DNA from 4 places in the Paenibacillus xanthanilyticus genome. Region 4 is predicted to be linked to each of the others. Evidence: riboswitches for the same ligand, from Rfam matches in the RefSeq annotation. Region 4 holds a riboswitch; each other region holds the start of a gene.
What was found. A riboswitch is a leader RNA that binds a small molecule or an ion and turns the genes downstream of it on or off. The one in region 4 is predicted to bind cyclic di-AMP.
Positions count from the first base shown of each region.

Region 1 (7,714 bases), 440 kb from region 4:
GCCGTGCACGAGGCCTACGACGCCTTTGACGGTCGCGCCCGTCTCCGGGGTCCATGCGCAGCCGTACATGCGCGTGCCGTCCGCCGCCTTCCAATCAAGCTCCTTGTGAATCATGCATCCGCCCTCCTTTTTTCCAATCTCGCAGATGACCTTCTCTCATTAGTATACCCACCCCCATTCGCTTCCGGTCAAGCGGGGACGCCGCCATCGCGAAATAAAATGAAGTCCGCTCGTTGGAACCCTGACAAACTGCTGTCAGGTATAGACGGCTATACTAAAACTAGCCGAAAAACAACTGTTTTAAATTACGCGGCTCCAAGGTATCATATGTGAAGGTCAATTATGGAAACTTCCACGACCGACACACGTGGACCAATCCAAGCGAGAAAGGAATCCACCCTTACATGAGCACGAAAATAAGCACCAAACCTAAATCCTCCGGCGTCGTTATCGCCGGCCTCCTCCTTGCCATCTTAATGGCATCGATGGACAACACGATCGTCGCGACCTCGATGGGCACGATCATCGGCGAGATGGGCGGCTTGGACAAATTCGTCTGGGTCACCTCCGCCTACATGGTCGCCGAAATGGCTGGCATGCCGATCTTCGGCAAACTGTCCGACATGTACGGGCGCAAACGCTTCTTCGTCTTCGGCATCATCGTCTTCATGATCGGCTCGATCCTGTGCGGCACCGCGGATTCGATCGTCGAGCTGTCGCTCTACCGGGTCATCCAAGGCATCGGCGGGGGCGCGCTCATCCCGATCACCTTCACGATCATGTTCGATGCCGTCCCGCCGCAGGACCGCGGCAAGCTCGGCGGTCTGTTCGGCGCCGTCTTCGGCATGTCGAGCATATTCGGCCCGCTGCTCGGCGCGTACATCACCGACTACATCGGCTGGGAATGGATTTTCTACATCAACTTGCCGCTCGGCCTGATTTCCTTTGCGATGATCGCGTTCTTCTATAAGGAATCGCACGAGCACAGCAAACAACCGATCGACTGGTTCGGCGCCATCACGCTCATCGGCGCGATCGTCTGTCTCATCTTCGCGCTGGAACTCGGCGGCAAAGAGTATGCATGGAGCTCCGGCGAGATACTCGGCCTGTTCGCGGGCTTCGCGGCGTTCGGCATCGCGTTCCTGTTCATCGAATCGCGCGCGGCAGAGCCGATCATCTCGTTCAGCATGTTCAAGAACCGCCTGTACGCGTCAAGCAACCTGATCGCGATGCTGAGCGGCGCGGCGTTCATCACGGCGTCGGTGTATATCCCGATCTTCATTCAGGGCGTGCTGGGCGGCAGCGCGACGAATTCCGGCCTCGTGCTCTTGCCGATGATGCTTGGCTCCGTCGTCACCGCCACGGGCGGCGGCTTCCTGCTCACCAAGCTGCCTTACCGCTCGATCATGCTCCCGACGCTGCTTATACTCGTCGTCGGTCTTGCCCTGCTGACGACGCTGTCGCCGGATTCGTCCCGGTTGACGGTGACGGCGTACATGGTATTGGTCGGTCTTGGCATTGGCGCTTCGTTCTCCGTCCTGAGCAACGCCGCCATTCACTCCTTCTCCGCCAAGCAGCGGGGAGCGGCGAGCTCGACGCTCAACTTCCTGCGCTCGCTTGGCATGACGCTCGGCATCACGATCTTCGGCATTCTGCAGAGCCACGCGCTGACGCGCAAGCTGACCGACTCGTTCGCCGGCACCGGTCAGACCGTGCCGGAAGGGCTCGACTTCAGCGATCCGCATGCGCTGCTCAACCCGGCGGTTCGTCAGAACATCCCGGGCGACGTGCTCGACAAAGTCACGGAGGGGCTCTCGTCCTCGATTACGTTCACGTTCGCGATCGGCGTCATTCCCGCCGCGCTCGCCCTCGTCTGCGCGTGGATCATGAGCAAGGAACGCATGGACCCGGCGGCCGAAGAAGCCGAATACGCGGCATCTCATTAACGCCGCCCGCACAAGATAACAAGACGATCGCCGTCCTCTGGCGGCGGTAGGAAGTTTCATACCAGAGATAAGCAAGGCCCGGAACCGCAAGTCGGTTCCGGGCCTTTTGTCGCGCGCAGCTGCGTTTGAATGACGAACAACCGACAGGCCGCATGGGCTCGTCGGTTGTTCCTTGCCTGGATCCGGCGCTGCGCGAGCCTGCTCGGCCGCTTAGTCTCCGATCGGCATCATGTTGATCGAGACGATCTCTTCGCTGCGCTCGCCTTGCTTCCAGTCGATGCGCACGTCCGGGGCGGGCTCCAGCCAGAGATCTCCGCCCGTCTCCAGAGCGGCGCTGGCTTCGGATTCCGCCGCCGCGCTAGCTTCCGACTCCGTCCCATGCAGCTCGTCGAACCAGGTCAACTCCGGTCCGCAATCCCGCATGAGGAAACGCCCCTGCCTCGCGTCGCCCGACCGATACAACTTCAAATAGGCCCGGCCATCCTCGACGGCCAGCACTTCGACGACGCCGGAAGCATGATTCATTGACAAGCGTACCCGTTTGCCGAGGCCGGTCGTAAGGACCTTCGCCTCCTCGACCAATTCATAGGCGCGGACAAGCGGGAGCGCATGTGCCTCGTGCGCGCCGTTCGGGTTCGCCATGGCCAAATAATACGGCGCTATGCCTGCCCAAACGAGCTTGTCGAGCAGCTCACTCAACACCGCGGCGTCGTCGTTGATCCCGCGCAGGAGCAGCGTCCGGTTGACGACGATGGCGCCCGCTTGCTGCAGCGCTTCCAAGCTCAACTTCGCTTCGGCGGTCAATTCCCGGGGATGCGTAATATGCGCCATCACATAGATTCGTCGCTCGGGCGTCGAATGCGTCCGCAGCAGCTCCAGCAGCGCCTCGTTCTCGTAAATGCGCCGCGGCTGGCGAACGGGAAGCTCCGTCGCCAACCGGATGATTTGCACGTGGCTAATCGCGCGAAGCCGGCCAAGCAGGATCGACAGCTGCTGCATCGAGAGACCAAAGCCGTCGAATCCGTTAAGCAGCACGTGGTTAATCTCCGGATGACTGGCAATGTATGCGAGCCCCGGTTCGAGATTGGCCGTATCGGCCAACCATTCCGGCGCGATGTTCAGCAGCGCGCTCGACCCGAATGCATGTTGGCAGCCCGGCACGGTGTCCTGCAGCCCGTCGTGCGGCGGAATCGCCCCGGTGCGCCCGTTCAGCCGATTCAGCGGCTCATGCAGCTGGCGAAGCGGATCATGCGGGTCGTTCCAATCGATCAGCGTCGCGTAATAATCCGATTCCTCGGGAAGGCGGGGGAAGACGTCGTCTGTCCGCTGATGGCCGCCGGCTAGGGCGGCAGATGCCTGGATGACGGCCGGATTCATAGGGTCCTGGCTTGGCATTGGCAGAAACCTCCTTCTCGTATAATGATCGGTAGGATGATCTAAAAGTGTTGCAAGGGAAACGGTTGACGTCTAATGCAGCGGCGTCGCGTGTTTCATTCCAGAGAAAAAAAGACCAGCGCATTCGCCCGAAAGCCTTACGCGCGCACGGCGCGACAAGCCATCGGACTGAAACCGGGTCTTCAGGAAATAACAAAAAGACCCGTTCGTTCGGGTCTCCTGAATGTGAGCGAAGTTGGTGCTGATCACGGGACCCATCTTCTGCTGACGAGGTTAGCTGACGGACTCGGGATAGATGGTTCCCTACGTTACCGGCGTAACGATTCGCCCCTGCCCGCAGATCATTAAACCTGCAAGCGTTCCGGCCGCAGCGTTCCTCTTGCACGTGGCAAGCGGAGCGTCAACGGGGCCGAAATTGGTTCCCCCGCTTCCCGATCCTTGGCGTCACGGGAATTAAGCGTACGCTAAGTGTACCCCCATCTGTCAGAATTGTCAAACGAATATTCGGACATCCGCCTCCCCCGCCAAGCGTTATTCCGGCCCCATCGCCTCCTCCGCAGCTAATGGCGCATAAAAAATGACCGCCCTGTTTGAGAGCGGTCATAATCCAAGCGTATACCCCCATAAGGTAAAGTAGGCACACTCGCTTTCATCGCTGGAAGCCGGGTGTGCTACGGCTTTGTGCGGGTCAGACATTCGCTACCGGCGCACATGCCCCAGGCGGCGGAACAATTTGACACAGACAGCCAGCCAGCAGGCGCTGACCCAATACCCGCCGAGCACGTCGGACGGATAATGCACGCCCAGGTAGACGCGGGAGATGCCGATGCAGAGAATCATGAACACGCTGAACGCGATCAGTACGCCGCGCCAGCGCTTCGACGGCATATGGCGCCACAGCAAATACGTCAGCAGGCCGTAGAACGTGAACGACGCCATCGAATGTCCGCTCGGAAAACTGTAGCCCGTCTCCTCGATAATCCGGTGAATATCCGGCCGGGCGCGCTCGTAAAGCCGCTTCAGCCCTTCGTTCAGCAGCGTCGAACCGAGCATGCCGCCGATGAGCAAAATTAATTCTTTCCGGTGCTTCAGCACGACGAAGAGCACGGCCGCCGTCGCCAGCACGAGCGGTATGACGACCTTGCCCGAGCCGATCGTCGTCACGGTCTTGGCGAACGCCGTAAATCCCGGGGACTCCAAGCCTTGAATGAAGTCGATGACAGCCAAGTCGAACCGCATTAATTTCTCGCGCGACACGAGCATCGCTAGCCCTTGAAACCCCGCTGCCGCCAAAATCAAATACACCCACCACAGCATAATAATAAGAACCCCCAAGCTAAATTAGGTATCCGGTTCCGGTTCCGGGTCCGGCCGGAACGTTTACAAATATTTATTATAGGATAAGCGCCCGCAAGTATGAAATCCTCCCGCAACATTCCTTCCCGCCCGGCAGCCTGGCCGTGTCGGAAGCGCGACGAGCCGCATAGACTGATCTTAATAAGGAGGATGGCGATATGCAGGCGAGAAGCGATAGCAATGTCGATGGCATTGACGTTAGTAGGTATCAAGGCGACGTGAATTGGAACCGGGTCAAAGCGGCCGGCAAATTGTTCGCCTTCATCAAAGCTTCGGAGGGCAACAGCTCGACCGACCCTCGGTTCGAACGCAACGTCACGGGCGCCAAGGCGGCGGACGTGAAAATCGGGTTCTATCACTATGCGCATCCGGAGCGCAATACCCCAGCCGCCGAAGCGGCGCACTTCGTCGGTACGATCAGCGGATACGACGTCGATTTCCCCCACGTGCTCGACGTGGAAGGCGCGGCGTCCTCCATCGGCGCGGCGGCGCTCACCGACTGGGTCGACGCCTGGCTCGAGGACGTGCGCAGGCAGACCGGACATCCCGTCATGATCTACTCGGGCGCAAGCTTCGCGCGGTCTTATCTGGGCAAGGAGCTCGCCGAGTATCCGCTCTGGATCGCCCACTACGGCGTGAATAGGCCGATGGCCAACAGCACATGGAACCGCTGGGCCGTCTTCCAATATTCGCAGAGCGGGCAGACAGACGGCATTAGCGGCAATGTCGACCTGAATGTGATGGAACGCGCTTTCTTCGATCAATATACCGGCGATCACACCGAGGTGGACGACGTCGACACGACGCAGCCGGATAATATCAAAATCGTCATTAACGACAAGCTGGCCGGCTATGGATGCAGCATCGACGGCCATGTCTACACCCCGCTCCGCCAAGTCGGCGCGGCGACGGGCAATCCGGTCACGTGGGACAACGCGCAGAAACAGCCGCAATTCGGCGGCACGACCGTCACCAACTTCACCGTCATCGATTCGACGACGTACGTCCCCGTCCGCACCGCCGCGAATTTGCTGGGCGGCAACGCGTATTGGGATGGCGAGACGAAGAAAGTATACATTTACTATCGCGGTTAGGGGCCGTCCCGCCACGCATAAAAGCCGCGCCCGCCTGGCAGCAATGCTGCTCGGCGGGCGCGGCTCTATGTTGCGTAACGGGAAATTTACGCTTGCGCTTCGATCTTGGACAGGAACTCGGCCTCAAGCTTGTCGAGGTGCTTATCCATGCACTTGCAGTAGTAGTCCTTACGGCACATCGGGCACGGGATGTTCAGCAGGCGGTTGGCCGCTTGCAAGTTCCACTCCGGATTTTTGCTAAGAAACAAGCGATACTTCGACTTGTCCTGAAGGGTCACAACGTACTGGTACAGTTGCGTTTTGTCATTGATATCCGACACTTGCATGTCCGTAATTTTAGGGTTGAATGCCATTGTTCAGACCGCCTATTTTCAAGATTTGTATGTAAAATAGCATAGCGTGTTACACCTCTTGTTGTCAATTTATTGTACCCCGCCGAGCCAGCGAATATACCTGTCTCCGCCTCGCCGCGGCAAGGCTCACGCCAAAAAGCGGCGCCCCTTTGGACGCCGCCGGAATCTATTCATTCCCGCACCTTAACGAGGGAGCAGGCCGACGATCATGCCGTTGCCCGAACGGCTGACGACGACTTCCGCGAACTTGGCCGTTCGCTCCACCTCGCCTCCCGTCCCCTCCGGGATGAAGAAGTGCTCGATGCCGTATTCGATCCGAAATCCTTCCCATCGTCCGTTCATCACAACCTCGCCGGCGCCGAGCTTCTCTCCGCTTTGGTAAACGCGGATGAATCGATGCACGCCCGAAGCGTCCGGCGCGAGCACGACCTTGATCTTGGCGCCGTAATCGAGCTGCTCCAATGCGCTTGCTTCCCGATCGGGAGGCGTCGAAATCCCATAATTAAGCTCGACGTAATCTCCCTGCAGCAGCGAGCGCGGATCCAGTGGGGCCAGCTCCAGCTTGACGGTCGTTCCGCCCGCCAGCGCCGTCTCGTTAACCGCGATCGCACCGCCCAGCAGCAGGACCTGAAGCAGCAGAATCGACGCGAACGCTTTGGAGCCTAGACTTGGCACGGAAGGCGCCGCAGCAGCTTCCTGGCCGCCGAACCGGCGGTCGTAGAGCGCCGTCAAGGCGATGGCGAGCGCGCCGGCTAAGGCGAGACTGAACGATTTGTGCAGCAGCTTCCACGCGGTATCGTAATATTTGACGGCGAGGAAGACAGCCCATGCGGCAGCCCCCCACCGGTAATAAAAGCGGTTGACTCCGTGCGCTTGCGTCAACAACAGCGCCGTCAGCGCGCCGAAATAGAGTAAGCTGGCGCCGATGAAACGCGCCATGTGGCCGGCTTCATCCCACGTGAGCAGAAGGCCGAGCACGAGCAGCCCCAAGTAAGCGGAGTAGCGCAGCGACCGCTTCCGGTCGACGTCCCGTACGAGCGAGCCCGCCGCCCAGGCCAGCGCGTTGATCGCAAACAGGGCAGCAAGGAGGTTCCACCCGCCCCGCAGCGAATCCGACAGCGCCGCATCCATCAGCCAGAAGGCGTATACGTTCGCCAGCGCATAGAAGAGCAGCGGCTTCGCGATGCCCTTGGTTAGCGCCCACGCCACAAGCGACAGCGCGACATAGAGCAGCGCGTACATCGGCTTGCCGGCCCACGCGGCCGTCACGAGGCCGAGCAGCACGGCGGTCATCAACACGGTGAAGCGGATCGGCGCCGGCACGCCCTTCATGGCGAAGGCCGCCGCGAGCAGCAGCAGGACGCTGATGACCGCCAGCGCTTCGGGCGTGGCGTCCTCCGCTGCCAGCACGGTCAGTCCGACGATGCAGGCCGCGCCGATCACGACGCCGACGCCGCTGACGACGGCCCATAGCACGCGCTGAATATCGAGCGCGGCCACCGTTCTGCGGCGAGCGCGCTTCCGCCCCGCTTCCGTCGAAGGCGGCCTATCCGCGGCTTGCGCTCGTTCG
Region 1 is NZ_JBHUHA010000001.1:3,765,339-3,773,052, forward strand. Features, by position in the region: gene ACFSKT_RS16185 (alpha/beta hydrolase) at 1-114, opposite strand, end outside; gene ACFSKT_RS16190 (MDR family MFS transporter) at 405-1,946, shown strand; gene ACFSKT_RS16195 (KamA family radical SAM protein) at 2,157-3,341, opposite strand; cyclic di-AMP (ydaO/yuaA leader) riboswitch at 3,591-3,811, opposite strand; gene ACFSKT_RS16200 (phosphatase PAP2 family protein) at 4,041-4,658, opposite strand; gene ACFSKT_RS16205 (GH25 family lysozyme) at 4,856-5,791, shown strand; gene ACFSKT_RS16210 (hypothetical protein) at 5,878-6,144, opposite strand; gene ACFSKT_RS16215 (GDYXXLXY domain-containing protein) at 6,328-7,714, opposite strand, start outside.
Region 1: it holds a riboswitch for cyclic di-AMP, as region 4 does, so the genes downstream of both, ACFSKT_RS16195 (KamA family radical SAM protein) here and ACFSKT_RS14250 (3D domain-containing protein) in region 4, are expected to answer to the same signal.

Region 2 (7,714 bases), on a different contig from region 4:
TCGACCGCTGGCGACGATCGTCTCCAGCGCCTCGGCCATAGCGGCGGCATCCGCCTCGAGCAGCTTGGCCAGCTCGTCTGTCGCGAGATCGCCGCGCTGCTTCAGCGCCGCATAGAGATCATCCGGCCGCCGAAGCGCTCCCTGTCCCGCGGACAGCCGCTCCCGCTCTGCCTGCGCGACCGCCGGATCGACCGCATCGCGCAGCGCGGCCTCGCCGAAGAGGGCGCCGGCCATCGTCCGGCTGACGCTCAGCAGCTGCAATTGAGTCGCCGCACTGAAGCCGTCGCCCTCGTAGATTTGCGCGTTCACGTAATCGGCGATGAACTGCGCGGCGAAGGGGGACGGCGCTTTCGTTTCCTTGACGACGATCTCGACCTCGCCCGCCGCGATATCTCGCAGCAGCCGCTTCAATCCCTCGGCATCCAAGTACACATGCAAGCTCTCCCGCATGGCTTCAAGCAGGTACGGGAATTGATCGGCATAAGGCAGCGCCTGCTTCAGCAGCTCTTCGCTTCGCAGCCGCTTCTGCCACATCGGCGTGCGCGTGAAGCTGCGCGAGAGCAGCAGGGAGGTCTCGGCGATCCGGCGGAACGAGATGCCGAGCATCGGCGAGCCCGCGATCGCCTCGGTCAGCAGCTCTTCTAACGAATCCGCGGCGATGTGCCACAGCTTGTTCAGCCACAAGTTGTCGCCTTCGGCAAGGACGAGCTCGATCCCGTTGTCTTTGGCATTGCCGTACAGCTTGTACGGCAGCAGCCGGCCGAACTGCCGCTCGATCGCGAGCAGCCACGTCCGGTTTAGCTTGCGGCCCAGCAGCGTGTGAATGACGACCCGCGTCTGGTTGGTCAAGTCGCGGTAATGCTCGATCAGTATGAGCTTGTCGGTCGGCAGTCCCAGCGCCTTATGCTGGGCGCGCGCCAGATCGATGAGCTGCTCGGCGGCCGTGCGGTCGAGCCCGTATTCGGCATCAAGCCAGCGAATGGTCTCCGCTTCAAGCAGATGTTCCGCCCCATCGTGCTCGTCCGTCTGCGTGTCTCGCAGCCGGAGCCGCGCCGACAACTCGCCGAGAAACCGGCCCAGCCGCACGCCGAGCCGCACGTTGCGACCGCCGGGCTCGTTGCGCCAGAACGGGATTTCGCTGAAGCGGTTCGGCGCTTCCTGGACGTACACGCGGTCATGGTCGATACGGCTGATCATCCACGACGACGTCCCGAGCTGGAATACGTCGCCCGGCCGGCTTTCATGAATATATTCCTCGTCCAGCTCGCCGAGATGAACGCGGCTATCCGTATGATGGACCGGATACGCCGAGGATTGGGGGATCGTGCCGACGCCGGTGACCGCCGCGACCGGGGTGAGCGGGAGACGGGTGACGACATCCCGCTCGCGATCCCAATCGATCAGCGGCCGAGCGAACGGATAGAAGCCTGCTAGCACCTTTAAGACCGATTCGAGCTCTGCCCGCGGGTATTCGCGGTAGCACTCGCTGCCGCAGATGAGCGCATGCAGCCCGTCCACGGCGATGTCCTCGGCCGCGGCGGCCGACACGATATGCTGCGAGAGCACATCGATCGGCCGGCGCGAGAGCTCGATCGCTTCGATCTCGCGCCGAACGACGCTGCGGCAGAGCACCGCGGCTTCCGGCAGCTGGCTGCGGCTTCGGGCGAGTATCACGCCGCGGCTGATATCGCCGACCGCGTGGCCGGCGCGGCCGATCCGCTGGATGCCCGAGGCGGCGTCCATGGGCGGGTCGACCTGAAGGACGAGGTCGACGTGTCCGACGTCGATGCCGAGCTCCAGCGAGGAAGTGGCGACCAGGCAGCGCAGCCGGCCGCTCTTCAGCAGCGACTCGACCTCCAGGCGCCGATCGCGCGCCAGCGACCCGTGGTGGGCGCGGGCGAAGTCTTCCCCCGCCTGCTCGTTCAGACGCAGCACAAGCCGCTCGCACAGCCGCCGGCTGTTCACGAAAAGCAGCACGGACGTCGCGCCCGCCATCAGCTGCAGGAGCCGTTCGACGATCGGCGTCCACACCGCCGCCTCGCGCGATTGCGCGAATCGGCTGAAGTCCGGCATCGTCACGCGCACGTGCATCGTTTTGGCCATCAGGCTCTCGATAATCGAGACGGGCCGTGGTCGGTAGCCCAGCGCGTGCCGAAGCGGCTGCGCGTCATCCGTCTCCTCGCCGAGGCGGGCAGCAGTCCAATTCGCAGAGACCGGCGAATCGTTATCCGGCAAGCCTTGACTAGCTCGATCATCCGGCTCGGCCATGCTATCCGCAGCCTCCCACCCGCCGAGAAATCTCGCCATGCGCGACATCGGCTTCTGGGTCGCCGAGACGCCGATCCGCTGAACGCGGTGCTCGCATAGCGCGGTCAGCCGCTCGAGCGAGAGCGTCAAATGCGCGCCGCGCTTGTCTCCGGCGATGCCGTGAATCTCATCCACGATGACGGAGCGGACGGTCCGCAGCATGGCCCGTCCTTTCGCGGAGGTCAGCAGCAAATACAGCGATTCCGGCGTGGTTACGAGCACCTCGGGCGGCCTTCGCGCCATGCGCGCCCGTTCGGCGGAAGGCGTGTCGCCTGTACGGACGGCCGTCGTGACGCCCGGCCATTCGCCGCCGTTCCCGCCTTCCGCGGCCCGTTCGCCCGCGTACTGCTCAATCTCCGAGATAAAGCCGACCAGATGGTGCTGGATATCGTTGTTGAGCGCCTTTAAAGGCGTGATGTACAAGGTGCGCACGCCGCCGGACCAGCTGCCGCCGGACGCTTGTTTGTCGCGGACGATGAGGTCCAGGCAGGGCAGCAGCGCCGCGAGCGTTTTGCCCGACCCGGTCGGGGCGGCGATCAGCGTATGCGCGCCGCTTCGAATGGACGCCCATGCCTGCAGCTGGACGTCGGTCGGCTCGCCGAACGCGCGGTCGAACCAGCCGGCCAGGATAGGATGAAAGCCTTGCAGCGCATCGGAGGAAGAAGGCATCGAAGTCAGCTCCTTTTCAGGAAGAAGTGATGCTCTCATTATACCTGTTTTTGGTTCAGAAACTGAGCGGCGTCTCATACCTTTAGAAGTAACACCAATCGGGAGGGTATGTATGCAAAGATGGCGGGAGACGTTGGAAGAGAGATGGAACGAATGGAGGCAGGTCGAGGATGCGCTTAGCCGCGCGCTCGAAGGCAGGCGGGTGCTGCGCGTCGCGGGACCTCGAACGCCGAGATTGCTGCCGCCGGCGACCAAGACGATCCGGTCGGGCCAATTGACAGGCCTATCGGGCACCTATGAAGCGGGACTGGCTTGCTTTTGCATGAGCGAACTGAAGGTCGAGGAGCGGCATGCCTTTCTGGAGGCGTGGCACGCGCGTTTAGGAGAAGGGGCGATGGTCGTCATTGCCGACCGAAGGGGCGAAGGGTGCTCATCGGCTTTTGAGCTGCATCAGCTGTTCGCGGAGGTGGGGACGGCGCTGGACGTACAGGTCGGGCGGACGTTTTGGTGGGTCCGTTATGAGATCGGCGCTCACGGCCGTAGATCGTATGGTTAACGAAGCATAAGCGGCGACTTTCCCGCGCAATATGCCCACGCATGATATTACCCTTCAAATTATCCGAATAATCAAATAATTATTGAAAAACCGGTGATCATGGACCCTGGCTTGTTTCATAGGTCGCCGCGAGTGGTGAAGAAGAACTAATACCGGCACGCGCGGCGGAACAGCAAACCGCCGTGCTTGTCCGGGGGAACAAACACGGCGGCTCGTTGTTTGGGATCATCGCGGGGGCGATTGATCCCGGTCGCGAGTTAGTCGACGTCAGTCGTGTCGACCACTTCGTCCGACGGCTCGTCGGCATATTTCTCAAAAGTTTCAGGACTCATAACGCGGCGGGCCGTGACATAGCGCTTCTGATAGTAGGAATCACTAAGTCCGCTGATAGTTACGCCCTTGCTGGAAGACGAGTGAGCGAACTTACCGTCTCCAACGTAAATGCCGACATGCGAAATGCCTTTGCCGCTCGTATTGAAAAATACGAGATCGCCTGGGATCAAGTCGGCTTTCGCCACTTTCTTGCCCAGCTTGGATTGAGAGGAAGACGCGTGCGGGATCGAGACGTTCAATTTCTTGAAGACGTACATCGTGAATCCGGAGCAGTCAAACCCCTTGGTCGTGGTGCCGCCATAGTTGTATGGCGTGCCGATCAGATTGGCGATAACGCCGTCCATTTTGGAATCCGCGAATGCGCTTCCAGCTTGGAACGTGAGCATCATGGCCAGGCCAATCAGCAGAGCAGAAAACTTCTTCAAGAATAGAAACCCCTTCCGGTGCCTACGAGGTTAGCTGTGGGGTTCGGTTGAAGGTACCCTATGATCGCCTCGGGCGTATGCTGCTGCATCCGCCGGGATCAATTCACCCAAAGATGGTTCCCCCGTTTCTCTTGCGAGAATTCGGCATTTTTTTCATTCCGCGTTATGAATTCGATCATTTTCACAATTTCCCTTCTAAGTTCACAGTTTGTTCACACATTAGAATTCTAAGAGTGCAACTTTTTTGCTATTATATCGTATCGTTTTTTCTCTTTCCCTACTAGGGTCGTCCGTCCAATCGACAGTTCTTCCGCTTAGCGCCCCCATACAGGCACGAACCTTCCCGATACGCCTTCGTTTCACGCGCAAGCTTCCTAATCCAACAGCAAAGGACAGCACCTTGTCGGCACTGCCCTTCGCCTTCAATTCTCAACCTTCTTTGGCTTCATTCGACTGCCAGGCCGCGAATTGCGCCGCGACGGTCCATACCTTCATGATCGTGCGCACGAAGTGGAACCCTTGGTGCAGAATCAGTGCGAGCAGCCCGGCCCACAGCATCGACACCGAGGCGGCCGTGAGACTGAGCAGCAGCCCGATCGCCCACATGAGGAGGGAGATGCCGGCGAAAGGCAGCAGCTTCTTCGCCGCCTCGCCCAGTCCGCCCAAGGCGCCTTTGCCCGTCACCGCGCCGAACTGCATGGCCAGGAACAGCAGGTGCAGCAGCACGGCCCCCGCGAACCATCCGCCGGCCAGCGGCAGCGCGCTCGCGCTCAGCTCGGCGAGCGTGTCGCTTGCGATCAGCGCGTCATACAGACGCGGCACCAGCCAGATGCCCGGCACGATCGTCAGCGCGACCTCGAGAAAGTAGAGCAGCATAACCGGCTTCCAGGCTGCGCGGATCCCGGCGAGGAAACGCGTGCCGCCTTCGCTCTCCGATGCGTGAAGAGAATAGAACAGACCCGCGTTGACCAAAGGCGTGATCAGCATGCGCCCGGCCAGCAGCGTCGCGAACAGCCACAAATAAGGATGAATGAGGTCGGTCTTCATCAGTTGGAACTGCGCCTCCGTCAAGAACAGCCTTACCGCGTCCTCGCCGGCCTCGGCGCCGGGATACCGCTGCAGCAGCGGCGTCACGATCGAATCGATGGTCCGGTAGAGGAAGAAGCCCCACAACAGTTCGTACAGGAACAGGACGATGACGATGAAAAAGTGCTGTCCCGTCAGCCACCAGCCTTGCTTTAAATGCCGCCTCATGCCTCGATCCTCCTTTCGTTGTCTATCCAGCCGCCCGTTACCAGGCCAGCGATGCAAACAAGCCTTCGATCAGCTTCGTTAAGCCGATTCCCCACCGGGTGCGCGTTTTCTCCGGCACCTCCGCCTTCAAGTAATTGTTGATATGCCGGTTATCCAGCACGTTGTCGTAGTCCGGGTCCACCGTTGCATAGAGCAGCGGGGAAGGGTGCACCACTTTGAACACCATCTGGCTTTCTCTGCCTTCCCAGATCTTCGGCATCGTCGTGCCGTCGGCGAACTGGAGCACGACCGGGACGGGCCCGTTGGCGCCGCCGCGCCGCTTGACCAGCACGGTGGATTCATACTGACGGTCCCCGTTCTCGGCGACGGGACGCACGGCGATCGATTCGACCGCGTAGTCGGCCATATCTTTGCCGTACACGAAATGGCTGAAATATTCGTCCCACTCCGTCTTGGTCACCTGCTCGACGATGGTTTGGAAGTCGGCCGTGGACGGGTGCTTGAATTTATACTTCTGGAAGTAGGTTCGCAAAATTTTGCGCATCGTCGAAGCGCCAACCTGCTTCTCAATGCCGATCAGCACGAGCTTGGCACGCATGTACACGTTCTCCGCATAGCTGTCCGAACTGTGATACGACCATGACAGCTGCTTGAGCGGGGCCGGGTTGGTCATATAGCTGGCTTCCAGCGTCAGATTCGGCTCGATGCCGTAGGCGCTCTCCATGACTTTGTCCTCCGCGTACGAGGTGAAGCCTTCGTCCAGCCACGCTTCCTCGAACTCGTTGGTGGCGACCATGCCGTACCAATATTGGTGGCCGATCTCATGCACGACCGTGCGCTCCAGGCTGTCGATGGACGGATCGGGAGAATCGGCCTCGAAGCTCGTAACCAGCGTCGGGTATTCCATCCCGCCCGCGCCGCCCGCGCCTTCCGGCGGCACGACGATGGACAAGGTCGAATACGGATACGTGCCATACCACTGGGCGAATTTGCCGAGCGCGGATTTGGCCGCATGCATGTAGCGTTCCTTGTGTTCGGCGTGCTTCGGATCCAGGTAGAGCTTAATGCGGACGCCTGGAATGCCGGTCGTCGAGTAGGCTTCTTCGCTATAGATGAAGTCGGGCGAAGCGGTCCAGGCGAAATCGTGCACGTCGTCGGCGTAAAACTGGAACGTCCGCCGTCCGCCGTCCGCTTTAGTTGGTTTCGTCTGGAAGCCGGTTGCGGCGACCGTATAGTCCGCCGGCACGTTAATCCGCACGTTGTAAATGCCGAAGTTGCTGTAGAACTCGGAGTTGCCGTGATACTGGTGCGCGTTCCAGCCGTCGGCCGTCCGGCCTCGCATGCCGGCCGTCTCGTAAGCGGCCAGCTTGGGGAACCATTGTCCGGCCATGACGAAATCGTCGTGGTAGCCCATCCGCGCGAACACCTGCGGCAGCTTGACCGTGAAGCCGAGCCTCAGCGTGACGCTGCCGCCGGGCGGGATCGCATCGGGCAGACGCAGCTTGGCCAGCGTCTTATCGCTCGCGTTGCCGTCGTCGGGCTGCACGTAATGCAGCCTTGGCAGCAGGCTGTCGCCTCCTTCGGTTTGGAGCGAATCGATCGTCATGCTGCCCACGCCGTCCGCCGTCGCCTTGTCGCTTCGCAATTGGCCGCCCGATTCCCGCATGAAGCTGGTCTCCGGCGATTCGAACGCGTTCGGATAGAGGTGGAAGTACATCTCCGAGACGGCGGACTTGCCGGGGTTTGTCCATGTGAGCGTTTGCTCGCCCGTGAGCGATTTGCTTTGTTCGTCGAGTTTGACGTCGATGTGGTACTCCACCACGCGTTTGCTGAGCGCGACCGGCTTCGGCCGGAGCACCGATTCCGGCACGGGCGCGTTCGTCTGGGGGAGCGTCGTTTTGGGAACGGGGACCGCGGGCGTCGCCGGCTTCGGCGCGGTCTGGACCGGCTCGGGCTTGGCCGTAAGCGAAGCATCCGTTTGAGCAGGCGCGAACGCGTACGTATATTGCGATACCCAGGCATCCCCGAACCCTTCCCGCGCCGATACGCCGAGCAGGGCGGCGGCGACGGCGAAGAGCAGTAAGCGTTTGGCAAGACGTGGCGTCATTGAACGATTCCCTCCCGTTGACAAGCATCTAAGGCATGTATATGTTTGCTTTTCCAGGATTAT
Region 2 is NZ_JBHUHA010000002.1:3,019,710-3,027,423, forward strand. Features, by position in the region: gene ACFSKT_RS30770 (DEAD/DEAH box helicase) at 1-2,976, opposite strand, end outside; gene ACFSKT_RS30775 (hypothetical protein) at 3,089-3,532, shown strand; gene ACFSKT_RS30780 (C40 family peptidase) at 3,790-4,290, opposite strand; cyclic di-AMP (ydaO/yuaA leader) riboswitch at 4,295-4,447, opposite strand; gene ACFSKT_RS30785 (hypothetical protein) at 4,720-5,544, opposite strand; gene ACFSKT_RS30790 (M1 family metallopeptidase) at 5,582-7,651, opposite strand.
Region 2: it holds a riboswitch for cyclic di-AMP, as region 4 does, so the genes downstream of both, ACFSKT_RS30780 (C40 family peptidase) here and ACFSKT_RS14250 (3D domain-containing protein) in region 4, are expected to answer to the same signal.

Region 3 (7,714 bases), on a different contig from region 4:
CGATCGAGCTCCACGGCGCCCACGGCTATCTGATCCACCAGTTCCACTCGCCGTCCATTAACGATCGGACGGACGTATACGGCCAAGACAAGGCGCGCTTCGGCGTCGAGGTCATCCGCGCGGTGAAGGCCCGGATGCCGGCAGGCATGCCGCTCATCATGCGCGTGTCGGCCATCGAATACATCGACGGCGGCTACGAATTGAGCGACTTGCTGCCGGTGCTTGAGCAGTACAAAGCGGCGGGCGTCGACGCGTTCGACGTCAGTTCGGGCGGCGAAGGGCCGGCCGGCAAGCGCAAGCCGGGCAATTACCCGGGCTATCAAGTCGCATTCGCGCGCGAAATCAAGCAAGCGCTCGGCTTGCCGGTCATCGCGGTCGGCAACCTCGACGATCCGAAGCTGGCCGAATCCGTCGTCGCCAGCGGCGATGCGGATCTGGTCGCCGTCGGGCGCGCGATGCTGCGCGACCCGTACTGGGCGTACCACGCGCTGCGCGCCAACGGCGAGACGCGCCGGGGCATTCTGCCGAAGCCGTACTTGCGCGGCGAGTAATCGCGGGCTCGACGCATTCGCACTTCCACAGGCCATCGCCCGCGCCAACAGCCATGTTCCGATCGGGAGCATGGCTTTTTGCCGCATATCCCTTCGTCGGCCGCAGGACGGAGGAGAGATTTCCGTTTTGACATCGGCTAACGTCGGGCGCATAATATACAATGGTTATTCGGTTTACCGGCGTAAGGCAGATTGTTTGGGAATAGGGAGGTGCGAGCATGTCCTTATCGACGACGCATCGTCTGATAAGCGCGCGGCCATTCGTTTTTTTTACGATTATTTTGCTCCTGAAAGGCTATTTGGCCTGGTTCGTCATCTTTGATACGACGCCGACCTGGCAACCGCTCGTCACGGAGCTGCCGTTCGCCTGGCTGGCATTCTGCCTGCTGGAATGGTTCGCGTCCAAGCGGAAGCTCCTCTATTACATGGCGCTCAATTTGTTGTTTACGAGCATCTTTTTCGCGGTCATTATGTACTACAAATATTTCGGCGTCATCGTCACGTACCATGCGCTGGAGCAGGTGAATCAGGTGACGGCGGTCAAGGACAGCGTGTTCGAGCTGCTGGACCCGTATTTCCTGTTTATTTTCACCGATATTATCTTGATTCCGCTCTTGATCTACCGGAGCGCCAACTCGCGGCTCTGGCGCAGTCTGAGCGCGCGTAAATTGAAGCGGAGCACGGCGAGCGTGCTGTTCGTCGTCTCGGCCGCCCTTTGCCTCCTCAACATTTGGCCGAACCGGGCCAGCATGAACGAGATCAAGAAAGCCGAAGAGATGGGCATTCTCAACTACGAAGCGTTCACGGTCGCCGATCAGCGGGACGAGCCGCTCGTCCCGGTCGACCAGATCACGCAGGACGCGATTAACGCCATGAAAGGCATTCAGGACCCGCAGTCGCCGAACCTGGCGGGTGCCGCCGCAGGACGCAACGTCATCATCGTGCAGCTGGAGGCATTCCAGAATTTCTTGATCGATCTCAAGATCGAAGGCCAGGAAGTGACGCCGAACATGAACAAGCTGGCGCGGGACAACTTCTACTTCCCGCATTTCTTCCAGCAGGTCGGGCAGGGCAACACATCCGACGCGGAGTTCGTCGTCAATACGTCGTTCTACATTCCGCCGCACGGCGCGGCCGCGATGCAATACGCGGACAAGGCGCTGCCGAGCATGCCGAAGCTGCTGGCGGAGCATGGCTACGAATCTTACAGCTTCCACACGAACGATGTCGCGTTCTGGAACCGGAACAATCTTTACGATGCGCTCGGCTTCACGCGCTACTATGACAAGCCGTTCTTCACCGAAGAGGATAAAGTCTTCTTCGGCGCGTCGGACGAAGTGCTCTACCGCAAGACGGCGGAGGAGCTGAAGCAGAAGCAGGACGCGGGCACGAAGTTCTATGCGCACGTCATCTCGATGACGGCGCACCACCCGTTCTCCATTCCGGCGGAGAAGGACAAAATCACGCTGCCGGCGCGATATCAAGACACGTTCGTCGGCGATTACATCCGCGCGCAGAGCTATGCCGACTACGCGCTGGGCAAGTTCATCGAGGAGCTGAAGGCCAATGGGGTGTGGGAGAACAGCATCCTGCTCCTCTACGGCGACCATCTCGGCCTGCCCAAATACTCCCTCGACAGCAGCGACAAGCGCTTGATGGAAGAGATCTACGGCAGAGCGTATACGTACCATGACATGATCAACATCCCGCTCATCATCGCAGGCGACAACGTGACGTACCCGTCGCGGCAGCAGCAGATCGGCGGCCAGTCCGACGTCATGCCGACGGCGATGAACCTGCTGGGCATTTCGTTGGGGGACCATATTCATTTTGGACAGGATCTGCTGAACCAGAAAACACGCAATGTGCTCCCGCAGCGCTACTACCTGCCGTCGGGCTCATTCCTGAGCGGGGAATCGCTGTACATTCCGGGCGTCGGGTTCGAGGATGGCGTGGAATACCCGCTGACGGGCGGCGAGGCCAAGCCGGTCGAGAGCGTGACGGAGCAAGATTACGAGAGCGCGCTGAACCTGCTGAAGTATTCGGACAGCTACGTCGAGCAGCTGCCCGATCGCGAGAAGTAGGGGCATGCAGTCTCACCCATACGATAAAAAAAGCAGGGTACCCATGGGGTCCCTGCTTTCTTGCTGTTTAGGAAATGATGCAACTAACCATTTTGAAACTAAAACGTAAAGCGCGTCCGCGGAAGCGGACGAAAGCGAAGGTAGCTAAGAGTGTTCTGGCGGAAAACGTGCTTCGGAAGCATACGCTGGGCCGGGCTCTTTGGTTGCCCTCTTTAGGAGGGCCATGCTGTTGGGTTAAGGAAAAGCGTCTACTGAAGCTTTGTCCGCGAGGACAAAAGCGTGCCAGCTCGAAGCAACCCGCCGACCGGGAACAAATATGCCAGCACGAAATAGGGAGTCCAGAGGGCGAAGTCTGAGCGTTTTCCAACGGAAAGCGCACTTCGGAAGCATATGCTTGGTTCCCCTCAGCGGAGGGGGAAGGGGGAGGAAGCCCCCCTTATTTCTTCAAATGATACGGCACCGTCGTGATGATGACGTCCCGGCGATACAGCAGATGCGCGCGGATGAGCAAGCTTGACTGGTTATGCAAAATATGGTGCCAGCCTTTCTTCGGAATGAATTGCGGGATGACGACGGTCACCTGCACGTTCATCTCGCCCGCTTTACGCTGCACCGTATCGATGAATTTCGTCAGCGGCTGGATGATGCTGCGGTACGGGGAATGCAGCGTGACAAGCCGCACGTCCGGCTGCCACTGCTTCCACTTCTCCTCGAAGACGGCCTCTTCCTCGCGCTCGAACGGGACGTGGACGGCGATGATCTGCTCCGGCTTCAGCGATTTGGCATAACGCAGCGAGTTCTCCACGACGTGGGTCATGCCCGCCACCGGCACAATAATAACGTTGCCCTCGATCGTGATCGGCGGTTCGCACGTGGACAGGCGGAGCTGGTCGCCGACGGCGTCGTAGTGCTTGCGGATCTGGCGGAAGAGCAAAATAATGAGCGGCAGGAAGACCAATACCGGCCAGACCTGCTGGAATTTCGTCAAGAAGAACATCAGCGTCACGACAAGGCAGATGAGCGCGCCGATGCCGTTGATCGCCAGCTTGAGCCCCCAGCCCTTCGGCTTCTCGCGAATCCACTTCAATAGCATGCCGGTCTGCGACAGCGTGAACGGAATGAAGACGCCGACCGCGTAGAGCGGAATCAGATGCTCGGTCTGGCCCTTGAATAGAATAATGAGCAGAATCGACGACAAGCCCAGCATGAGAATACCGTTCGAATACCCGAGGCGGTCGCCGCGCACGGTGAACATCCGCGGGATGAATTTATCCTTGGCGAGACTGACCGCCAGCAGCGGGAACGCGGAGTAGCCGGTATTGGCCGCTAGGATGAGGATCAGCGCCGTCGTGCCTTGGATGACGAAGTACATCGCGTTACGGCCGAACGTCTGCTCCGCGATCTCCGAGACGACCGTCACCTCGGGGTGCGGCGTAATCCCGTAATACCACGCCAGGAAGACGATGCCCGAGAAGAGGAGCGCCAATAGCAGGCCCATCGCGGCGAGCGTCTTCGCCGCGTTGTTGGGCGCGGGCGACTTGAAGTTCGGGATCGCGTTGGAGATCGCCTCTACCCCCGTCAGGGCGGAGCTGCCCGAGGCGAACGCCTTCAGCAGCAGGAAGAGGCTGATACCCGCGACGGGCGTGCCGAGGGAAGCATGCAGCTCGCGCGGCACATGGCCGCTGGCGATGTCGTAGATGCCCACGCCGATCATGATGAACAGCGCGAGCACGAATAGATAGACGGGGTACGCCAGCACCGAAGCGGATTCGGTCACCCCGCGCAAATTCAAGACCGTGATAAACAAAACGAACGCGATCGCGATCGGCACGGTATAGTCATGCAGCGACGGAAAGGCGGACGTAATCGCGTCCGTACCGGCCGATACGCTGACCGCCACCGTGAGGATATAGTCGACGAGCAGCGAGCCGCCGGCCACGAGCCCGGGCAAGATGCCGAGGTTCTCCTTGGAGACGACGTAGGCGCCGCCGCCGTGCGGATACGCATGGATAATTTGCCGGTACGACAGAATAAGCGCCAGCAGGAGCACCAGCACGCCGATCGCGATCGGAATCGAATACCAGAACGCGATGGGGCCGGCGGTCATCAGCACGATTAAAATTTGTTCCGGTCCGTAAGCGACCGAGGAGAGGGCGTCAGAGGACAGAATCGCCAGCGCCTTCGTTTTGTTCAGTTTTTGTTCGCCGAGCTCAGCCGATTTCAGAGGGCGCCCGATCAATAAACGTTTGAGTGCAGTAAACACCCGCATCACCACCCGGAGAATGTCATTGTCATTTCTTTACCCGCGCCCGCGCGCGTCCAAATAACGGCTTTACAAAAGAATGCTGCGCCTGGACCGCGTTTGGGGGCATGCCAAATAACGCAGAGGAAATACCCCTGCGTTCAACGTGCGAACGCCTAAGTTTTACCCCCCTCTAATAACGCTTACGAGGTTAGCTGACGGATTCGGGCGGTTAGAGTCGCCCTACGGCCTGCGCGCTTCGTGCGCGGATGCCGATTCACCCCTGCGAGCGCCGGCTTGCGGCGTCGCGTTTGGTTCCCCCGTTTTCCTGTTCGGAAATTCAGCGAATGTTGGATGCTGTACGCAAGCTATCATACTCCCGTGGCGCGCAGGGTGTAAAAGGACGAAGAAACGGCCGCTCCCGGGTGTAAGGCGGATTCGGACGGAAGCAGCGCTTACATGCGTCGTTATCGCAGCCAAGCTGTCTTTATCGCGGCGTTTTTCGCCTTTTCGCTGAAAACGGGCTGGAAGACCTACAAACAAGGCAAGGCCGGTAAACGAGGGGGAATGCGGCAGACCTCGGTCTGCGGGCGGCTTCTCTCGCGGCGAGCAATCGGCTGCCTGAATAGCCGGTCGTGTTTTTGGGAAATACCAAACGGGTATTAGATGGAAGCACAGTCCAAGTTAGTTAGGAAGGGGCAGGGGATATGGCACAAGCAAACGGGCAGGGGAGAGTTGAAGGGAAGGTCGCGGTCGTCACCGGCGCGGGATCGGGCATCGGACGCGCCGCGGCGCTGCGTCTGGCGGAGCAGGGCGCGAAGGTGGCGCTCCTCGACCGGGAAGAGGACCGGGTATCGGCCGTCCTGGCGCGCATCGAGAAGGCGGGCGGCGAAGCGCTTGCGATCGGCGCGGATATTTCGAGCAGCGAAGACATGGAGGCGGCGTACCGGAAGGTGGCCGAGAAATGGGGGCGGCTCGATATCGTATTCGCCAACGCGGGCATCAACGGCGTGCTCGCGCCGATCGAGACGATGACGCCGGAGGAATTCGGCACGACGATCGATATTAACCTCAAAGGCACGTTCCTGACGGTGAAACACGCGATTCCGGCATTGAAGGAGAACGGCGGGAGCATCATCGTCACGAGCTCGATCAACGGCAACCGCGTCTTCTCGAACATCGGCTTCAGCGCCTACAGCACGTCCAAGGCCGGACAAGTCGCCTTCACGAAGATGGCCGCGCTCGAGCTGGCCAAGTTCGGCATTCGCGTCAACGCGATCTGCCCGGGCGCCATCACGACGCATATCGACCAGAACACGGACCGCAAGCCGGAGCTTGACGAGGTAACGATCCCGATGGAGTTCCCAGAAGGCGATCAGCCGCTCGAGGATGGTCCGGGCAAGCCGGCGCAGGTCGCGAATCTGGTGCTGTTCCTGGCTTCCGACGAGTCGAATCATATCACGGGGACCGAAGTGTTCGTCGACGGCGCGGAGTCGCTGCTGCGGGGCTAAGCGTCGTGCCGCCGCATCCGCTTGCCGGCGAAAGAAGGCTGGCGGATGCAAGCAGCGGACGCGTTGTCCCGGCTGGGCCGAATTCACGCCGCAACCAAAGAAGGGCTGCTTCCGCACGTCGTCATCTCGCGATGACGTGCCGGAACAGCCCTTCTTGCCATGCAAACCTCCGTAAAATCCTCGCTTACCCTACATGGTGTCAAGCAAACGGTAACGCTGCAGCAGCCGCTTAACGGCTTCGAATTGCAGCGGTTTGGCCAGAAAATCGGCCATGCCGGCTTCCAGGCAGCGCTGGCGGTCGGCAGGCAGGACGTTGGCTGTCATGGCGACGACCACCGGCGTATGGGGCGCTTCGTTCGCGGCGAGCACCTGCCGGGTCGCCTCCAGTCCGTCCATGACCGGCATGCGCATATCCATCAGAATGAGCGCATACCGGTTGGCGGCCGACTTGGCCACCGCTTCCCCCGCCGTCCGCGGCGACATCGGCCCGGATGCCGAGCTTCTCCAGCATGCCAATTGTCAGCTTCTGGTTGATCTCGTTGTCGTCGGCGACCAGCACCTGCGGCGCCGCGGCGCCGATCGCCGGCGAGGTCTCTTCCGGGATAACCTCGAGCGTGCAGGAGAGCTCCCGGCTGCCGGCTTCGAACAACGAGGCGAAGCTAATCTCCGGAATGCGCGAAGGCGCCCGGCCTTCCAGGCCCGGCCTCTCGGCTCTGGCGGACGGTCTGCCCGCGCTTGCGGCAGGGGTGCCCGCCGGCAGGGTAGCGGTCAAGCCAGGCGTAGCCGCGCTTGCCTCCAGCACCATCGCATCGGCAGAGCCGACTAAGGTTAGGGCGTCAACCGGGGGCTCGGTCGCGCCTACGGTCGGTTCCGCTTCGGACAGCGCCTCATGGAACCAGCCCGGCGGCGTCATCCATGGAGTCAGGTCGGTGCCTTCCTCCTGGTTCCAGTAGCCTTCCTCGCCATATGGCTTGACGGTGACCGTGAAGCGGAAGGTGGCCCCGGCGGCTTCATTCGTCTCGACGTGAATCGTGCCGCGCATCAGCTCGACGAGGTTCTTGCAGATCGCGAGGCCGAGGCCGGTTCCGCCGTAACGCCGGGTGAGCGACGTATCCACTTGCGAGAATGGCTGGAAGAGCAGCGGCAGCTTCTCTTCGGGGATACCGACGCCCGTGTCGTGCACGGCGAATTGCACTTCGATCGCGTCCTCGTCCATGCGGCCCAATTTCGCTTCGACCCTAATGGAGCCCTTCGGGGTGAATTTGACCGCGTTGCCGACCAGATTGATCAGCACTTGGCGAAGCTTCAGTCCGTCGCCGATGACGA
Region 3 is NZ_JBHUHA010000002.1:2,575,013-2,582,726, reverse strand. Features, by position in the region: gene ACFSKT_RS28870 (NADH:flavin oxidoreductase/NADH oxidase) at 1-551, shown strand, start outside; gene ACFSKT_RS28865 (LTA synthase family protein) at 770-2,635, shown strand; gene ACFSKT_RS28860 (APC family permease) at 3,072-4,904, opposite strand; cyclic di-AMP (ydaO/yuaA leader) riboswitch at 5,062-5,233, opposite strand; gene ACFSKT_RS28855 (SDR family oxidoreductase) at 5,585-6,388, shown strand; gene ACFSKT_RS28850 (response regulator) at 6,578-6,799, opposite strand; partial or broken gene ACFSKT_RS32695 (ATP-binding protein) at 7,374-7,714, opposite strand, start outside.
Region 3: it holds a riboswitch for cyclic di-AMP, as region 4 does, so the genes downstream of both, ACFSKT_RS28860 (APC family permease) here and ACFSKT_RS14250 (3D domain-containing protein) in region 4, are expected to answer to the same signal.

Region 4 (7,714 bases):
CCGAGGAGGTAGCCGCTTCGATGAACGAACAGATTGCGTCCGTTCAATCCGTCATTCAAGAAACCGAGCGCATGCAGCAGCACGTTAATCAGCTCCAGCGCACGATGTCCGTCTTTAAAGTCTAAGATGCCACAACGCCAAAAAGCGCCCTCCAGTGCAATCCGGAGGGCGCTTTTTTTGGCGTTCGTACAGCGGTCGTTGGATGCCGACGGCCGGCAGTCCCTTATTCTTCGCTCAGGAAAAATTGAATGATCGTGTCATGCAGACCCGGCAGTCCTTCGTGGCCGAAGTCCGGATATACTTCCAGCCGCTTGCGGGACTGGATCTTGTTATACGCCGCGAATTGGGTCGACGGCGGACAGATCGTATCCATCAGACCCACGCCCATGACGACGTCGGCTTGAATGCGATTCGCCAAATGCTGGATGTCGATGTAGCCCAGACGGGTGAACACCTCGTCCTCCCGCTTGTGCTGCGGATCGAATCGGCGGAAGTATCCGCGCAGCTCCTCGTAGGCATCCTTCGCCAGATCCATCTCCCACACCCGTCTGTAGTCGCTAAGGAACGGATAGACCGGCGCCGCTTTGCGGATACGAGGCTCGAGCGCCGCGCATGCGATGGTCAACGCCCCGCCTTGCGACCAGCCGGTCGCGTACACACGGGTTTCGTCAACCTCCTCCATGTCCATGGCGATCGAAGCAAGCTGGGCCGTATCGAGGAAAATGCCGCGGAACAGCAGATTCTCCGGTTTATCGTCCAGCCCCCGGATAATATGCCCGTGATGCGTGTTGCCCTTCACGCCGCCCGCGTCCTCCGAAGAGCCGCCCTGACCTCTGCAGTCCATGGCGAACACGGAAAATCCAAGCGATACGTAAGCCAGACGCTCGGTCCAGTCGCCGGCGCTGCCGGTATAGCCGTGGAATTGCAGGACGGCCGGATGCGGCTCGGACGCGCCGCGCGGTCGCGCGTATTTCGCATGCACGCGGGCACCACCGACGCCCGTAAAATACAAGTCGAAGCATTCCGCCGCAGGCGTTTGGAACGCGCTCGGAACCAGCTCGATCTGCGGGTCCGTCGCGCGCATTTCGCTTAGCGCTTCCTCCCAGTATTGTTCGAAGTCGTCTGGCTTCGGATTGATCCCTGAATACGTTTGCAATTGCGCGAACGGCATATCGATTTGCGGCATTTCCATTCTCCTTCACACATGGATTGGTTTCCTGATTTTCTCATGTTAAGCCCGTCGGCGAGGTCGTGTAAAGCATTAAAATCGGCGATTTCCTGTAATTAATCAAAATCTCCGATGCATGTTCGAGTCGCCTTGGCGGGAAAATGAATCAAACAGCACCTCGCCACCGAAAGGAGGGAGACCGATGGGTAATGCAGACGGCATCCGGAATTCGGCTGCAGGAAGATGGCTTACCGTCCTCGCCCTCCTTTTCGCTATGCAGGCGTGCACGGCTTCCGCCACCCCGATTAGCGAAGCCGCGAGAAGTCTTGAGGCAACCAAGCTTCCGTCGGATACATCCACCTTTAAAGCGATGGCCGATTCGCGACGAGACCAGCGCTCTGCGGACTCCTACTCGTGGATCGAGCTGCAGCGGCGGTACCCGGGGACGTTCTTCGTCCGGGGCTCGCGCGGCAGCATGAAGGTCGCGCTGACGTTCGACGACGTCCCCGATCCCCGATATACGCCGAAGGTGCTTGACATGCTGGCGAAATACCGGGTTCGCGCCACATTTTTCGTGCTCGGCTCGAAAGCCAAAGCTTATCCGGCCATAGTAAAGCGAATGCGCAAGGAAGGACACATGATCGCCAACCATTCTTACGATCACCCGGTCTTCCCGAAAATCTCGGTGTACCAATTCAGTCAACAGGTGGCCCAAACGGATCTGCTGCTGCGCTCGTTAGCCGGCTACAGTCCTCGCTACATCCGTCCGCCGTACGGCGCCATTACGCCGAAGCAGATCGAGTGGGCGCAGGCGAATGGCTATACCGTCGTCAATTGGGACGTGGACTCGGAAGACTGGCGCAGCATCGGCAGCGCGCGCATCATGACCAATATCAAAAGCACGCTCCAGCCGGGATCGATTATTTTGCAGCATGCGGGCGGCGGCCCGACGCAGAATCTATCCGGCTCGGTACAGGCGCTTCCGCAGCTGATTCAATATTTGCGCAAGAAAGGCTACACGATCGTGTCGCTGCCCGAGCTGCTCGGTCGGCCGGTCGCCCGTTCGCCTCGCCCGAAACGGCATCCGTCGCATCAAGGCCAAACGCAAAAAGCGCAACCCCATAAAGCGGAGCAGCGCTCGCGGCCGACCGCGCCATAAAGCGCAGTCGCCTTTCTTCTCGTGCTATTTCAAAACAAACACATGGACATATTGATACCCGAACGTGCGCGCCTGCTGCTGCGACGACGAGACGAAAATATCGATGCGGTTGCCTTTGATCGCGCCGCCCATGTCGGACGCGACAGCAAACATGCCGCCAACCGGCAGACCGTTGTAGTCATACCCGGTCACGTACAATTTGGTGCCGAGCGGAATAAGACTCGGGTCGACCGCGACGGTTCCGACCTTCAGGGGATTGCCGAAATAATCGACGGCGCCCCACTGGCCGTTCTCGCTCGCGGCGGCCGTATAAGCACTTGCTTTGACGTGGTGCGCGTCCGTGTAAGCCACGGCTTTGCCTTTCACCGTCAGCGTTGGCTCAGACGCTGCCGCCGGAAGTTGGTCCGGTATTGCGCTCGCGATCGGCTCGCTTTTTGCTTTCGCAACAGGTTGCTGCGGCTTGCCGTTGCCATCGGGAATCGTGATCGCAAGACCCGCGTAGATGTTTAGCGGATTGACCGTCGGGTTTGCCTTCATCAACGTTTCCACCGAGACGCCATACCGTTTGGACAAACTCCAGAACGTATCGGTATCCGTCGCTTTATGCGACGCTGCATCCGCGCTTGCGGTGCCAGCCGAGGCGAGCAGCGCAAGCCCGAGAACAGCGGCTGCCGTGGTTTTTTTCCATGATTTGAACGTAAACATATGAACAACCTCCTTTATTTACGAGAAACGCGCCGTCATTCGCGACGCTCGCCTCTCGTCAACGCGAACGGAACCGCGGCCCGTTACAGCCCGCGAACGCTCCGCTCCAGCATGTGGCCTACGAGGTTAGTTGTCGGATTCGGGTCGAGGAGTTCGACCCTACGCGAGTGCATGGCTTTTGCGCCTCGCGATTCACCCCAAGCGATTCCATCCTTCAGCTGCCCTACGAACGACCTTGCGGTCTAGCGGACAGCCCCGGACGAAACGCAGAATCCGTGTCGTCATGCGCGAACACGGCGGAAAATATCGGCTTGCGATAGGTTCCGTAGATCCCCCGTACGATTAAGTTTCGGCTCGTGTAAAACGTTACATCGTCCCAAGCCCGATTCCTACCGGTAAATTGCGGCAGTCAGCGCCCCGACACGTAGAAGTGCAGGGTTCATATACGTTTGACGCGCAAGAAAAAATGGCTCCCAGCAGTCGCTAAGAGGAATTTCCGTTCATCCGGATCGGATTTATTCAACCTTCAAAATTCCAGAAATGGATAAATCCCTGCATAATATTCGGAATGGTTGAACACGCTTTAAATAATCTGAATATTATGTATAATTAAAGTGTAAGCGTTTGCAATTCAAACGGCTCATGAATAGCCAAGGAGGATTCGCTTATGATGACATTCGAATCGGAGTACAGAAGACAGGCCATCCGTACCCTGCAGGAAGGACGAGACGAAGCCAAATCGGAGCTCTCCGTGGAGGCAAGCCGTTATAAGCGCACGTTCGCCAATTGGTTCAGCCGCCTTCATGCGGTTACAGCTCCCTTCCTTGGCCCCTCCAACCGCCCGATGCGCTAATGCAAAACACCGCCAAAGCCAGCGTGTTTCCATCGCGGAAACCTCCGGCCCAAGCGGTGTTTTTATCGTTATCCGGCATGGCGCGGCGGTGTGTTCGCGCGCGGCTCAAAAGTCGTCGAAGACAAAATCCAAATGGTCGGCCTTCTTCAGGTTGCACTCCGCGCAGGCGCACACGCAATTATCCGGCGTGGATAATCCGCCCTTGGATTTGGGCATGACGTGATCGATTGTATCGCCAAACCGGCCGCAGTACTTGCATATATAATCGTCGCGCTGCAGGATGAGCAGCCTGAAATCCGTCTTCGTGTACAATTTGTGAATGAGCGAAGGGTTGATGATACCGGCCGCCCCTTCCGATACCATGCGGATCGCCATCTCGGTCGGAATCTCCGTCGACCACCGCTTGCCCGTCTCGCGCCGACCGCGCAGACGAATAAGTCCGGTGCCCCGGTCATTCAGCAGCGCGACGTCGTATTTGAACGGCCCTTTGATCGGCACGATCCGCCTGTAAGGCGGCCTGACCTGCGGCCTTGCGGGCGCCGCGGCTTGGTCGGCGCCTGCTTTGCGCTTGCGCCGCCGCCTCCGCTTCCGCTTGCGCGACGGCGTCCCGTCTCCGTCGGCGCCGTCGACGCCTTCCGCCTGCGAATCCACCCAATCGGCTTCGCCGGCGAACGTATCGTCGCCATCCTGATCCGGAAGCAGCCATTGGGCTTCCGCCCGCTCTTCGCCGCCGTCTGGCAGGGCGCTCGTCTGGACCGGCTTCGACTTGGATTTGCGCCGGCGACGCCGGCGCTTCCTCTTGCGCGCCGGGGCTTCCCCGTCCGGCTCCGGCGCGGCGGCTTCTTCAAGCGCCATCGCGACATCGCTCTCGCCGGCGGACCTTTCGCTCTCTGACAATAACGGGATTAACCCGCCTTCTTGATCTCCCGAGCGCTCGTCAGGCTCGCGCGCCTCCGTTTCGGCCTGCGGCTGCGCGAGCAGAGCCGATTCAAGCGGCGCTGGCTCGCGCTTCTTCCGTCTTCTCCGTTTGCGTTTGCGCTTGCGCGGCTTCTCGGCCGCGCCGCGTTCGGCGTCTGCACCGGACTGCGCTCCGGCCCTGTCCGCGTCTCCATCCGCGTTGGAGAGAATCGGTTCATCGGCTTCCAAGCCCTCGTCATGCGCCGAGGATGCCGGAATAACGCTGTTAATCCGGTCTTGGCCGTTCGGCGCCGGACCCAGCTTCTGGTACGCCGCTACCGCGGCATGACCTGTCAGGCCATCTCCGGTGCTATCCCGCGTTGCCTCGTCGGCCAGCGCCGGTCCCTCTTCGACTTCCCGTCCTCGCTTGCGCTGGCAGGAACGGCACGTCCCGCGCCGGCCGCTTCGTCCGGAACGCTTCGTGAAGGAGGTGATCGGCTTCTCCAAGCCGCATGCTCCGCATCGTTTCGCTTCCATTTCCGTTCGCTCCGTTCTTTCGATCCTTGAATTCTATCCGGTTTTAACCTTGTCTAGCCAAGGCGAAACGGCGGCGCCTTCTATAACGGCGCGGCGCATTTCGCACACAGGCCATGCAAGTTGCAAGTTCATATAAAAGCGTAAAACGAAGTCATGGAGCCGCCCAGCCCTGCAGCTTCCGGAACTGCTCGGGCGTCATCCCCTCGGTCTTGCCGAAGGCGGCGATGAAGTGGCTCGGGTCCCGGTACCCGCAGGCGAGGGCAATTTCCTTCACCGTTCGTCTTTCGCCCCGGCTCATGATCTCCTTCGATTTGCGGATGCGCAGCCGGATCAAGTAGGCGTAGGCGGTAATGCCGAATGCCTGCCGGAACAGCGCGTTCAAATACCGCGGGCTGATCTGCAGCCGGTCCGCCATATCCGTGAGCCCGATCTCGGGATCGCCGAAGCGCTCCTCCAGCCACTGCAGCAGCGGGTCCAGCTTCTCCAAATGATGAAACAACGACGAGCGCCCGCCCGTCTGGCCGTATTTCTTGAGCGTCGTGATGAACCGATAGAGCTGCGCGGAAGCATCAAGACCCGTGCGGTCCTCGTCATGCTCCGCCGAATCGATCATCTCGAACAGCTGCTTGGTGATCGGCGCGTCTTCATTCCAATGAAACCACTCCGTATGGCGGATATCAAGCGCCGCGAGCATCGCCTCGGCCAACGTGCCGCCAAAGGTCAAATACAGCGTCGTCCATGTTTTGCCTTTCTTCGCGTACGCATGCGGCACGCCGGGGAATAACAACGCTCCGTTGCCGGGCGTAAGGGTGAAGCTTCTGCCCGACAGCTCGAACTCGCCTTCGCCGGCCATCGTCTGCAGCCAGTGGAACACGGGATAGCCGGAGCGGCGCTCGATCGGCTCCTGTTCCGGGTTCATGCCGATGCTCTCGACGTACAGCGGAAGGTCCTGCTCGCCCAGCGCGAACAAAAACCGACGGAGCTGTCCGTTCACCACGTATTCCGTTCGGCGGACATTCTGTTCCATATTCTCATATACCGCCTGTTCTTATATTATATTTCTCTTGCTAGCATCATAGCATAAAATAAATGCAACATCCTAGTATCGCCTATGGGAAAGTGCTTACATACATGAATATGACAAAAAAAGGAGCTGTTTGTTTGGATACATCGAAACTGCCCAAAATGTTATATGGCGGAGATTACAACCCCGAGCAGTGGGACGAGTCGGTCTGGCCGGAGGATATGCGGCTGATCCGTCTTGCCGGCATGGATATCGCGACCGTCAACGTTTTCTCCTGGGCGCTGTTGCAGCCCGAGGAGAATACCTATAATTTCGAGACGCTCGACCGCATTATGGACATGCTTCAAGCCAATGGCATTCACGCCTGTCTCGCCACGGGCACGGGCGCTCATCCGGCCTGGATGGCGCGCCGATACCCGGAGATCCTACGCGTCGATTTCGAAGGACGCAAACGCAAATTCGGCGGACGCCACAACTCCTGCCCGAGCAGCGAAGTCTATCGCACGCACTCGGTTCGCCTGGCAAGCAAGCTTGCCGAGCGCTATAAGGACCATCCCGCCCTCTTGCTGTGGCACGTGTCGAACGAATACGGCGGCGACTGCTACTGCGACAATTGCGCCGCTCGCTTCCGGCTGTGGCTGCAGCGCAAATACGGCACGCTGGACAAGCTGAACGAGCAGTGGAATACCCGTTTCTGGGGCCACACGTTCTACGACTGGGAAGAGATTGTGCCGCCGAACGCCCTCTCCGAGTCTTGGGATGGCGGCGACAGAACGAATTTCCAAGGCATCTCGCTCGACTACGCCCGCTTCAACTCGGACGGCATGCTGGAGTGCTACAAGCTCGAATACGACGCGCTGAAGGCGCACACGCCGGACGTGCCGGTGACGACGAACCTGATGGGCACCTACAAGCCGCTCGATTATTTCAAATGGGCGCAGCATATGGACATCGTCTCCTGGGACAACTATCCGTCGGCTGACACGCCGGTCAGCTACACCGCGATGACGCACGACCTGATGCGCGGCCTGAAGGACGGCGCGCCGTTCCTGCTGATGGAGCAGACGCCGAGCCAGCAGAACTGGCAGGCGTACAACACGCTCAAGCGTCCGGGCGTCATGCGGCTGTGGAGCTACCAGGCCGTGGCCCACGGCGCGGACTCGGTCATGTTCTTCCAGCTCCGCCGCTCGGTCGGCGCCTGCGAGAAATACCACGGCGCGCTAATCGAGCATGTCGGACACGAGCACACGCGCGTCTTCCGCGAATGCGCACAGCTTGGCGCGGAGCTCTCGAAGCTCGGCGACGCCTTCCTCGGCGCCCGATCGGACAGCAAGGTCGCGATTATGTACGACTGGGAGAACCGGTGGGCGA
Region 4 is NZ_JBHUHA010000001.1:3,328,889-3,336,602, forward strand. Features, by position in the region: gene ACFSKT_RS14235 (methyl-accepting chemotaxis protein) at 1-125, shown strand, start outside; gene ACFSKT_RS14240 (alpha/beta fold hydrolase) at 224-1,186, opposite strand; gene ACFSKT_RS14245 (polysaccharide deacetylase family protein) at 1,371-2,327, shown strand; gene ACFSKT_RS14250 (3D domain-containing protein) at 2,352-3,032, opposite strand; cyclic di-AMP (ydaO/yuaA leader) riboswitch at 3,133-3,397, opposite strand; gene ACFSKT_RS14255 (hypothetical protein) at 3,700-3,885, shown strand; gene ACFSKT_RS14260 (HNH endonuclease) at 3,991-5,319, opposite strand; gene ACFSKT_RS14265 (AraC family transcriptional regulator) at 5,471-6,346, opposite strand; gene ACFSKT_RS14270 (beta-galactosidase) at 6,481-7,714, shown strand, end outside.